3 linked regions of the Neobacillus sp. PS2-9 genome follow. The protein of the gene in region 3 interacts with the protein of the main gene of each other region in a pairwise test. Links are inferred from orthologs where the notes say so. Each region holds a gene or a part of one and is shown on either strand. Other genes may lie near its edges.

Evidence for each region.
Region 1: the proteins of dnaB (region 3) and dnaI interact in binary tests that used the Bacillus subtilis proteins (3 or more experiments, as listed by UniProt). The link is inferred for Neobacillus sp. PS2-9 from one-to-one orthologs.
Region 2: the proteins of dnaB (region 3) and RCG25_RS09995 interact in binary tests that used the Bacillus subtilis proteins (3 or more experiments, as listed by UniProt). The link is inferred for Neobacillus sp. PS2-9 from one-to-one orthologs.

The regions. Positions count from the first base shown.
Region 1 is NZ_CP133269.1:1,417,136-1,420,163, reverse strand. What follows is about bases 57-3,009. They hold dnaI (primosomal protein DnaI), read right to left. Parts: upstream 2,020-3,009; coding sequence 1,093-2,019; downstream 57-1,092. Other genes in these bases: RCG25_RS06965 (replication initiation and membrane attachment family protein), read right to left, coding at 2,029-3,009; ytxC (putative sporulation protein YtxC), read right to left, coding at 57-793. Outside these bases: more of ytxC, read right to left, coding at 1-56; more of RCG25_RS06965, read right to left, coding at 3,010-3,028. UniProt on the Bacillus subtilis protein: Helps load the DnaC replicative helicase onto single-stranded (ss)DNA and simulates the helicase activity; in the presence of DnaB more helicase activity is seen.
Region 2 is NZ_CP133269.1:1,990,350-1,993,302, reverse strand. What follows is about bases 57-2,934. They hold RCG25_RS09995 (serine/threonine protein kinase), read right to left. Parts: upstream 1,951-2,934; coding sequence 1,162-1,950; downstream 57-1,161. Other genes in these bases: RCG25_RS09980 (hypothetical protein), read right to left, coding at 2,851-2,934; RCG25_RS09985 (hypothetical protein), read left to right, coding at 2,681-2,848; RCG25_RS09990 (YozD family protein), read right to left, coding at 2,319-2,492; RCG25_RS10000 (sporulation protein), read right to left, coding at 374-1,144; RCG25_RS10005 (YodL domain-containing protein), read right to left, coding at 57-260. Outside these bases: more of RCG25_RS10005, read right to left, coding at 1-56; more of RCG25_RS09980, read right to left, coding at 2,935-2,953.
Region 3 is NZ_CP133269.1:56,974-59,954, forward strand. The notes cover bases 76-2,981. They hold dnaB (replicative DNA helicase), read left to right. Parts: upstream 76-805; coding sequence 806-2,158; downstream 2,159-2,981. Other genes in these bases: RCG25_RS00280 (DHH family phosphoesterase), read left to right, coding at 76-189; rplI (50S ribosomal protein L9), read left to right, coding at 186-635; RCG25_RS00295 (adenylosuccinate synthase), read left to right, coding at 2,364-2,981. Also shown: more of RCG25_RS00280, read left to right, coding at 1-75. UniProt on the Bacillus subtilis protein: The main replicative DNA helicase, it participates in initiation and elongation during chromosome replication. Travels ahead of the DNA replisome, separating dsDNA into templates for DNA synthesis.

The sequences.
Region 1 (3,028 bases), 1.4 Mb from region 3 along the record:
CAAATATATTCTTGATGGTTCTTACCAGCGGCTCATCAGGATCTTTTGTATAAATAAAAATAGACGTTGGTGCAAGTGACAGCAGCGGTGCAATGGAAGCAGAGTCAACATAAACAGGATGATTCACCAATAACCTTCTGTCAATCAATCTTGTTAATTCACCTCTTTTAATTTCAACAAAATCCTCATTAAAAAAAGTAATTTCCTCATCGAACAATAAATGAAGCGTATCCATTTTTGGTTCACGGTTCACTAAAAAGTCTCTTAGCATGTGTACAAACATTTGATATTCCTGCTCCATTTTGTATTCATCAATGGCAATCTCAACATAGCTTTCTAGAGCATGTAGATAGGAACGCAGGCGAAATTTAACAAAAGAGTCGAAAGAGAACGTGACATTTTCATGAAGAATCTCATCAATAGCCTCACTAATTAGGTTAGGCTCTTCATTTATTTCTTTTAATAAAACAGCAAGATCCTCTCTTTGCCCGTCCAGTATGGAATAGATAATATCAATAATCTGCTGTTGCTCTTCCATGTCGGTATAATAATAATGATCCCTTACTATCTCTCGAAACCAATGATCCCGTTTCGTATTTGTTATAAACTGATAAAAGGCCGATTTCACCCTGTCAAACAGAGACGTAGAAAAGCAAATATCAACTATCTTTACTATATGTCGATCTTCTAAAAGAAGAATAGTTTCATTCATTGGATTATATGGTACGTACATCAGCAAGTGGTTATAAAGTTTTTGTGCATCCAGCTTGCTTTGGAAGATGATTTCCGCCAACCAAATCCCCCCTTTGAGGCATTGTCTGTTTAATATATATGGGGGACTTGGCCAAAATAGAAGTTAGATAACCACAGTTTTACTATAATAATTAAGAAAAGCGCAAGCGCCTTGTTCAGCCCCGACAGGCAAATGTTCTTCGGCAAGAAAAGTCCGCCTTTTGACTTTTATTGCCGAAGGTTATTTGACCCGAGGGGCTAGGCGCTGGAGCTGGACAATTCTCGAAGCCGAATTTTATACTTTAAATGTAAAAAGGACTACCGGGTGATCCGGTAATCCGATGGAAACACATATTATTCCTAACGCCTATTAGGACCACTAACTAGAACCGGCTCACTTAAGGTGCGAATTCGCTCCATGATTCTTCTCGCTTTCATTCTCTCTTCTTCCCCACGCTGGCTATAAGTCAAATGATGTTCCAACTCATTAAAATCGAAGTTCGAAGTAAAAAACGTCGGCAAACTTTCCAGCATCCTAAACTGAAGAATTGGACCTAATACCTCGTCCCTTGTCCAACTCGACATCGACTCTGCCCCAATATCGTCCAGCATCAAAATCGGCTCTTTCTTCAAAGCTTCAATTTTTCCATTTAAGGTCGAATCTGCAATCGAACTTTTCATCTCTCTAAGAAGTTCAGGTACATAGACAATCATAGAAGAGATTTGTTTTTGGGCCAATTTATTTGCAATTGCACCCAACAAATAAGATTTCCCTACTCCAAATTCACCATAGAAATATAGCCCCTTTGTTGGTTTTCCTTGTTTAAAATCAGCTACAAATGCGATTGTCTTCTTAAAAGCATCTATTCGCTCATCATCAGTAAAAAAGTTGTCAAAGGTAGCGTTTAAGATATCTTTCGGGACATATAAACTCTTAATTAAAGTTTCATTTTTTTTCTTTTCGTCATGCATGATTTTTCGATGACAGCGTTCGTATCGAACATCTATGAAATTTCGTGTTAAAACCAATTCAGGCCGATAGCCTTTCATCATATTGATACAATTATCAAGGCTTTCGCATTTCTCACAATCCTTACTTTGATTTGTATATTCAAAAAGCTTACCTAAACTTTTATCAATGATTTCTTTCGTTATTGCTTGTTCATTCTTTAAAATAAATTCTTCGACATCTGGGTTTTCGAGGGTTTCGCGGCGCATTTTATCGTATCGTCTTTGAAAATCTCCTTGTGAGGATAACCGTTTCAATGTTTGATTTATTTTCTCCATAAGTCACCTCTAGTCATCTAATGCCTTTAGCATTTCTTCTATCTCACGCTTTTTAGCTTCTAAATCAGGACTCTTCTCTACCTTCTCCGACTTTTTTGGTTTTTCTTTATCAAACCATTCAGGAAGAAGCTCTGTCCGAAGAGGCTTCTTATTTGTACCTTTTGTACTTTTTGCAGTTTTTTTGCTTTCTTTCCGTATGCGCTCGTCCTTCTTTGCAAGTTCCATTGCTTCCTTTACCGTCTTCACTTGCTTTCGTGCCCAATGACTGGCTATTGAGTCGACAAATGCTTTAGTAAACTTCATATCTGATTTTATCATGACAACCTCAATAAGAACATTCACTACCCCTGGAGGAAGTTTATACTTAATCATAATCTCCTCTAAGATATCCAAATTAGCATTTGAAGGTTCCACACCACCTGAAATGTCCTTAAAAACAGTTAAAGGAGAAGTAGTTTCATAATAACGAATCAGTTTTTCTTCTGGGGTTTTTGGCTCAGTAACTTGAACTTGGTGAATTACAGGCTGTGTTCTGTTTATAAGGCTCGGGAGCTTGTCATAATGAACAAATTGATACCAATCACGTGCGCCTTTTCTTAAGTCTTCTATATCAATTTCTTCATTCGGATTTATGGCACCTAAGATAAAATTTTTCATTTCAATCGGATTTATGTTATACAGAAAAGCAAGATTACTAATAACATTCTTTACTTTTGGTGTTAGTGCTTTTTTGGGAACCAAAGATTCATTAAGTCCTGCAGCTAATAAATCAAAATCAAACGTATTTGTATCAATTTGAAGTGGCTTTTGTTCATTACGACCGATAAACTGTTGATTTTGTTCTGCTTCAAGATCCTCTGTTACATCCTGAAGATACTGAAGGCTACCAGGCGTAGCTGAAGCAAACACATCTTGGAAGGCCTTGGTTACATCCTGATATTCCTTATCCTTTGTCATTTGCTGGTCAGAGAAAAACCGTTTTAGACGAGCAAAATGTTTTTTTCCAATT
Region 2 (2,953 bases), 1.9 Mb from region 3 along the record:
TGATAATAGTGCTGACCGCCACGTCCCTCATCTATTAATATAATGTCACCGGTTGAGAGAAATCTCCCTTTATAATTTGAAGGTATTCTGTCAGTCACATTAAAGCGGCTAAAGGTTTCTTCCAAGCATTGTTCACGGCCGGCAGCAGGAATGGTCGTTCTATAGACCTGTTTATAGCCTTTATTTTCACGGTACTTTGGAGTTTGAAAGATTGTCACATCATATTTGATACAGGGCTTTCTCGTTAATACTCTGATCATCTTGTACCTCCAATTATTAGAATTTATTTTCTATTCTAATAATTAGATGTAGACCTTGTCGAACCCTCTGTAGAATACTAACTTTTTTTGTCGATAACCCATTTTTTTATTTATTATGAGTATCTTTGTATTACACTCTGGATTTTTTGTTGTAAATTAGGAATATCTGCGTTAGATACAGTTAATCTTACGTTCGTTTCATCCATTCCCATCGCTTCTGAGAATAATCCTGAAAGTCCCTTTGCACGTCGATCCACTTGGAACATCAAATCTAGTGTGCCATTACCTGAAGATAAAAACACCACTTCTAACTCATCTAATTTACCACGAAATAGACCTGATGTTGGGACAAATTCAAATTCTTGAACGAAGGGTAACCTGCCGCGTAAGCGTCGTGGTGCTTCTTCACAGTCCGCTTCTCTAATTCTAAAGCCTAAATTATCTACGGCGTTAAAAACAGCAGTCATTAATTGATTAGGAATTACTTTTAAATAATCCTTATCACTTGGGTCCACCCCACCTTTTATTTCCAGTCCTGTTGTTACCCACACTTTTGACTTGCCAATAGATAATGGTGTATCATACGGCAACTGGAAGGTAAACGGAATTTCTTTTCTTTCGTTGGACCTGATTGTGAAAGGTGTAGTTAGACGAAATCGGTCGATGGTAGCAGTTATGTTATATTTTCGATCATCTGACTCTTTTAAGTAAGTTGTATTGAGTGAAAGATAAATCTCATCAATTTGCTGTTCAACTTTTCCACCCTTAATTTCAACAACCCCTTGTACGGTTTCTCCAGGCATATAAGTGTCTTTTTCTAGTTTTGTGTCCACTGATGCAGCACCAATACCTACGCTAGCAAATACTTTGTCAAAGAAAGACATAAAATTCTCCTCCTAAATTAAGTGAAATTTTTTATATCAGCTCTTATTTGTGCGCATTGATCATACGCGGATTCTATCTGCAAGAGCCTTCTAATGATTTGTTTGGCTTCTACTGTAATATCTAGTTCTTCTTCCCAGCTTCTTTCCTTCCTGTCATCTTGGAAAGTAAAGTTCGAATAAAGGAGAAACAAAAGAAAATGGCCAAGTCCGTAAAAATCTGCTTGGTAGTTAATTTGCTTTCTTACATCTTCTATTTTTTGTAGATCTCCATCTCTCGGTTTAAGATACCTTCCTAATCCTAAATCTATCAGGCGAATCCTCGTTCCATCAAAAATTACATTCGGAATGCGAATGTCTCTATGAATGATGTTATGGCTATGCAAGAATTCGATGTACTGTAGTAATTCATCTGCAAACTTAAAAGCTTCTGTTTCAGTGAATTTCTTACCTTCATGAAAAATAAGCTGTTCAAAATTTTTTCCATTAATATATTCCATTGTATAATAGGGAATGTTTTTAAAAGTGCCATCCTCAAAATATCTAGGAAATCCTGGATGATTAATCGAGCCTAATAATTCTTTTTCTAATTCAAATCCCTTTCTTCCAGATTGGGTTATTCTCTTATGATATCGAAGGGATTTTAATACTTTATTCTGTTTGCTTAAGAAATCAAAAACTAAATAACTATGTCCGTAGCTTCCGCTTCCGAGATACTCCACTACCCTATAACGATCAGCAATAACCTCATCAATAGGTAGTGGCTTCTCCATCATCTTGGAAAAAAATAATGTAAATTTCCTAAGCATATACACACACCTTGCTAGCTGCTAAAAAAACTAGATATAGAACTTCTGCTCTTATATTTCTTTTTATAATGATGATGTCCTAAATGACTGTGCTTATGATGTTTGTGCTTCTTCCATGCATCGCTTGAGGAACTGTACTTGTGAGTCATCTTACTTTTAAAAATTGATTTAAGGATTTTTTTAAACATAAAGTCCTCCTCCTTTTATTCACACTCCTTAATACGATGAAACTCCAACAAGGTTTCACGATGGTAAAAATATTTCAAATAGTCTATAAAAAACAAAAAGCGAGCAACTTATGCTCGGCTTTCGTTTTCTTTTATCATAAAGGTAGAAAACATATCATTTCTCCCTAAAATATTCACTTACTAATCCTCCTGTACTTCCTCATCGATAATACTCTTTTCAATTAAATATTCAAAAGTAATATCGGCTAATTCCTCTAATTCCTCTTCACTAGGAACGTATCCCCTTTTTACAAGCTCATGAAAGAAAAATTCGGCAATTTCTTCTGTATCAATAAATACTTCAATTTCTCTCATAGCATCGCCCCCTTTTTACAGAATGTATGATGTACATGGCCTTTTCATGCTATTTACTTTGGTAAGCAGTTGCCTATAAACCTGTTCTCTTTACTGAAATTGAATAAAGAGGTTTCAATGAAAAAAACATGTCTTTTATCGGTTGGACAAGCATAGGATTAGTAAAAAGAAAACGATGGGGTGAAACAATGTCTAAATTCCAATTGATGTTAGAGGCTTGGGTTGAAGATGTGAATCAGGAGGATAGTCTTACCCTCCAACTATTTGAGAAAATATTAGAAACGATGTTTCTCCTAATTAAATGGGGTGGCATTCCTTTTGTTTTGTATTTATTATTTGAAATAGCTAGGTGGTAGGATTATACAGGGCTTTTGCCATCATTATTTACAAGACTTTCTAATTTTCTAAGAATGACCCGCATTACTTGATAGTACTCTTGGTCATGAAACAATTCATATAGG
Region 3 (2,981 bases):
GAAGGTGTTATAGGAATTAGTGCACGTTCACTAGGAAACATCAATGTCCAAGTGATTATGGAAAGCCTTAAAGGTGGCGGTCACCTTACGAATGCAGCGACCCAGCTTAGTGGCTTAACGATAAACGAAACGGAAACAAAGTTAAAGCTGGCAATTGATGAATATTTTGAAGGAGTGAAAAAAGAATGAAAGTAATATTTCTTAAAGATGTAAAAGGAAAAGGTAAAAAAGGTGAAGTGAAAAATGTAGCTGATGGCTATGCACATAACTTTTTAATTAAACAAGGTTTAGCTGTTGAAGCAAATAATGCTAATGTCAGTTCTTTAGATGCCCAAAAAAAGAAACAAGAAAAGGAAGCGGCAGAAGAACTAGCCGAAGCGAAAAAGTTGAAAGAAGTATTGGATAAAATTACGGTGGAGTTAACGGCTAAAGCTGGTGAGGGTGGAAGACTCTTTGGTTCCATTACAACAAAGCAAATTGCAGAAGAATTGCAAAAGAAACATGGAATTAAAATTGATAAGCGTAAAATGGAACTAACTGATGCGATTCGCACGCTTGGCCACACAAAGGTTCCAGTAAAGCTTTACCACGAAGTAACAGCTACATTAACTGTCTCTGTTAAAGAAATAAAATAGTACAGGGATAAAATTTGCCAGTGTGAATTGGTAGGAAACCATGTTAAGATATAAAAGTTATCAATGATGTGATCGGTCTTAGCTGATCACTTTTTTCTTTTTAGGATATGATATAATACTTTTAGACTATTACTTAAAATCATCCTACTAGAATAGGAGGTTTTTTATAAATGAATGATTTATTCGCGGATCGCATGCCGCCACAAAATATAGAGGCCGAACAGGCTGTTTTAGGGGCTATCTTTTTAGAGCCTTCTTCTTTAACTTTGGCATCGGAAATCTTGATTCCTGAAGATTTTTACCGTGCTGCACATCAAAAAATATTTAATGTGATGCTCAACTTAAATGATCAAGGAAAAGCCGTTGACTTGATTACCGTGACGGAGGAGCTGGCAGCAGCCAAGCTTTTAGAAGATACCGGTGGTGTGAGTTATTTAAGTGAGCTTGCAGGTTCTGTACCTACAGCAGCCAATATTGAGTATTATGCGAGAATAGTAGAAGAAAAATCGTTACTTAGAAGACTGATTCGTACGGCAACGAATATCGCAACCGATGGATATTCGCGTGAGGATGAGGTTGAAGCACTCTTAAGTGAAGCGGAAAAAAGTATTATGGAAGTTGCCCAGAGAAAGAATGCAGGAGCGTTCCATAATATTAAAGATGTCCTTGTCCGTACGTATGACAATATTGAAGAAATGCACAATCGTGTAGGAGAGATTACGGGGATTTCTACCGGATTTGCTGAGCTAGACAGAATGACAGCCGGGTTCCAGCGAAATGACTTAATTATTGTAGGTGCTCGTCCTTCTGTAGGTAAAACGGCATTTGCTTTGAATATTGCTTCCAATGTAGCGACGAAGACGGGTGAAAATGTAGCTATTTTCAGTCTTGAGATGGGTGCAGAACAGCTGGTAATGCGTATGCTTTGTTCGGAAGGTAATATTGATGCGCAAAGGCTGCGTACCGGTTCCTTAACGGATGATGACTGGGGCAAGCTGACTATGGCAATGGGTAGTCTATCAAATTCAGGGATTTTTATCGATGATACCCCTGGTGTTAGAATTAGTGATATCCGTTCAAAATGCCGTCGCTTGCAACAAGAGCATGGGTTAGGCATGATTTTAATCGATTACTTGCAGTTGATTTTGGGAAGCGGCCGATCAGGTGAGAACCGTCAGCAGGAAGTTTCGGAAATTTCCCGTTCCCTTAAGCAGTTAGCCCGTGAGCTGAAGGTTCCTGTTATTGCTCTTTCTCAGCTTTCCCGTGGTGTGGAACAGCGTCAAGATAAGCGTCCGATGATGTCCGATATCCGTGAATCAGGAAGTATCGAGCAGGATGCCGATATTGTTGCCTTCTTATATCGTGATGATTACTATGATAAGGAATCGGAGAATAAAAATATCATTGAGATCATTATTGCCAAGCAGCGTAACGGCCCAACTGGTACTGTAGCGTTGGCCTTTGTTAAGGAATATAATAAGTTCGTCAATCTCGAGACGCGGTATGAGCCGCCAGGTGCATAGATTTTTGAAGGTTAGCCATTCTTGGCTAGCCTTTTTTATTTCCAAGTTGGAAGATTAATAGAATGGTAAATTAATATTTTACGAACATAATATAAAATTTGTTATAAATTGTTCGTGTTTTGTTGATTTTTACTCGTTAAATTGATAAACTATCTGAGGGAATAATAAATATTTACTGAAAGCAAAAATTTCGGAGGTGCCTTTTATGTCATCAGTAGTGGTTGTTGGTACGCAATGGGGAGACGAAGGAAAAGGAAAAATTACTGATTTCCTATCTGAAAATGCAGAGGTCATTGCACGTTATCAAGGTGGAAACAATGCAGGCCACACCATAAAATTTAATGGAGAAACCTACAAATTACACCTGATTCCATCAGGGATTTTCTATAAAGAAAAAGCATGTGTAATTGGGAATGGTATGGTTGTCGATCCGAAGGCACTGGTTAATGAACTTGCTTATTTACATGAAAAAGGAATTACAACGGATAATCTTCGCATTAGTAACCGCGCACATGTCATTCTTCCCTACCACCTCAAATTAGATGAAGTGGAAGAAGAACGCAAAGGTGCTAATAAAATCGGTACAACTAAAAAAGGGATCGGTCCTGCTTACATGGACAAAGCTGCTCGTGTCGGTATTCGTATGGCTGATTTATTAGATCGTGAAATCTTCGAAGAAAAGCTTGAACAAAACCTAGCAGAAAAAAATCGTCTATTTGAACGTATATATGAAACAACAGGTTTTACCAAGGAAGAAATCCTTGATGAGTACTATGAATACGGCCAACAAGTGAAGCATTATGTTTGTGATACATCTGTTGTG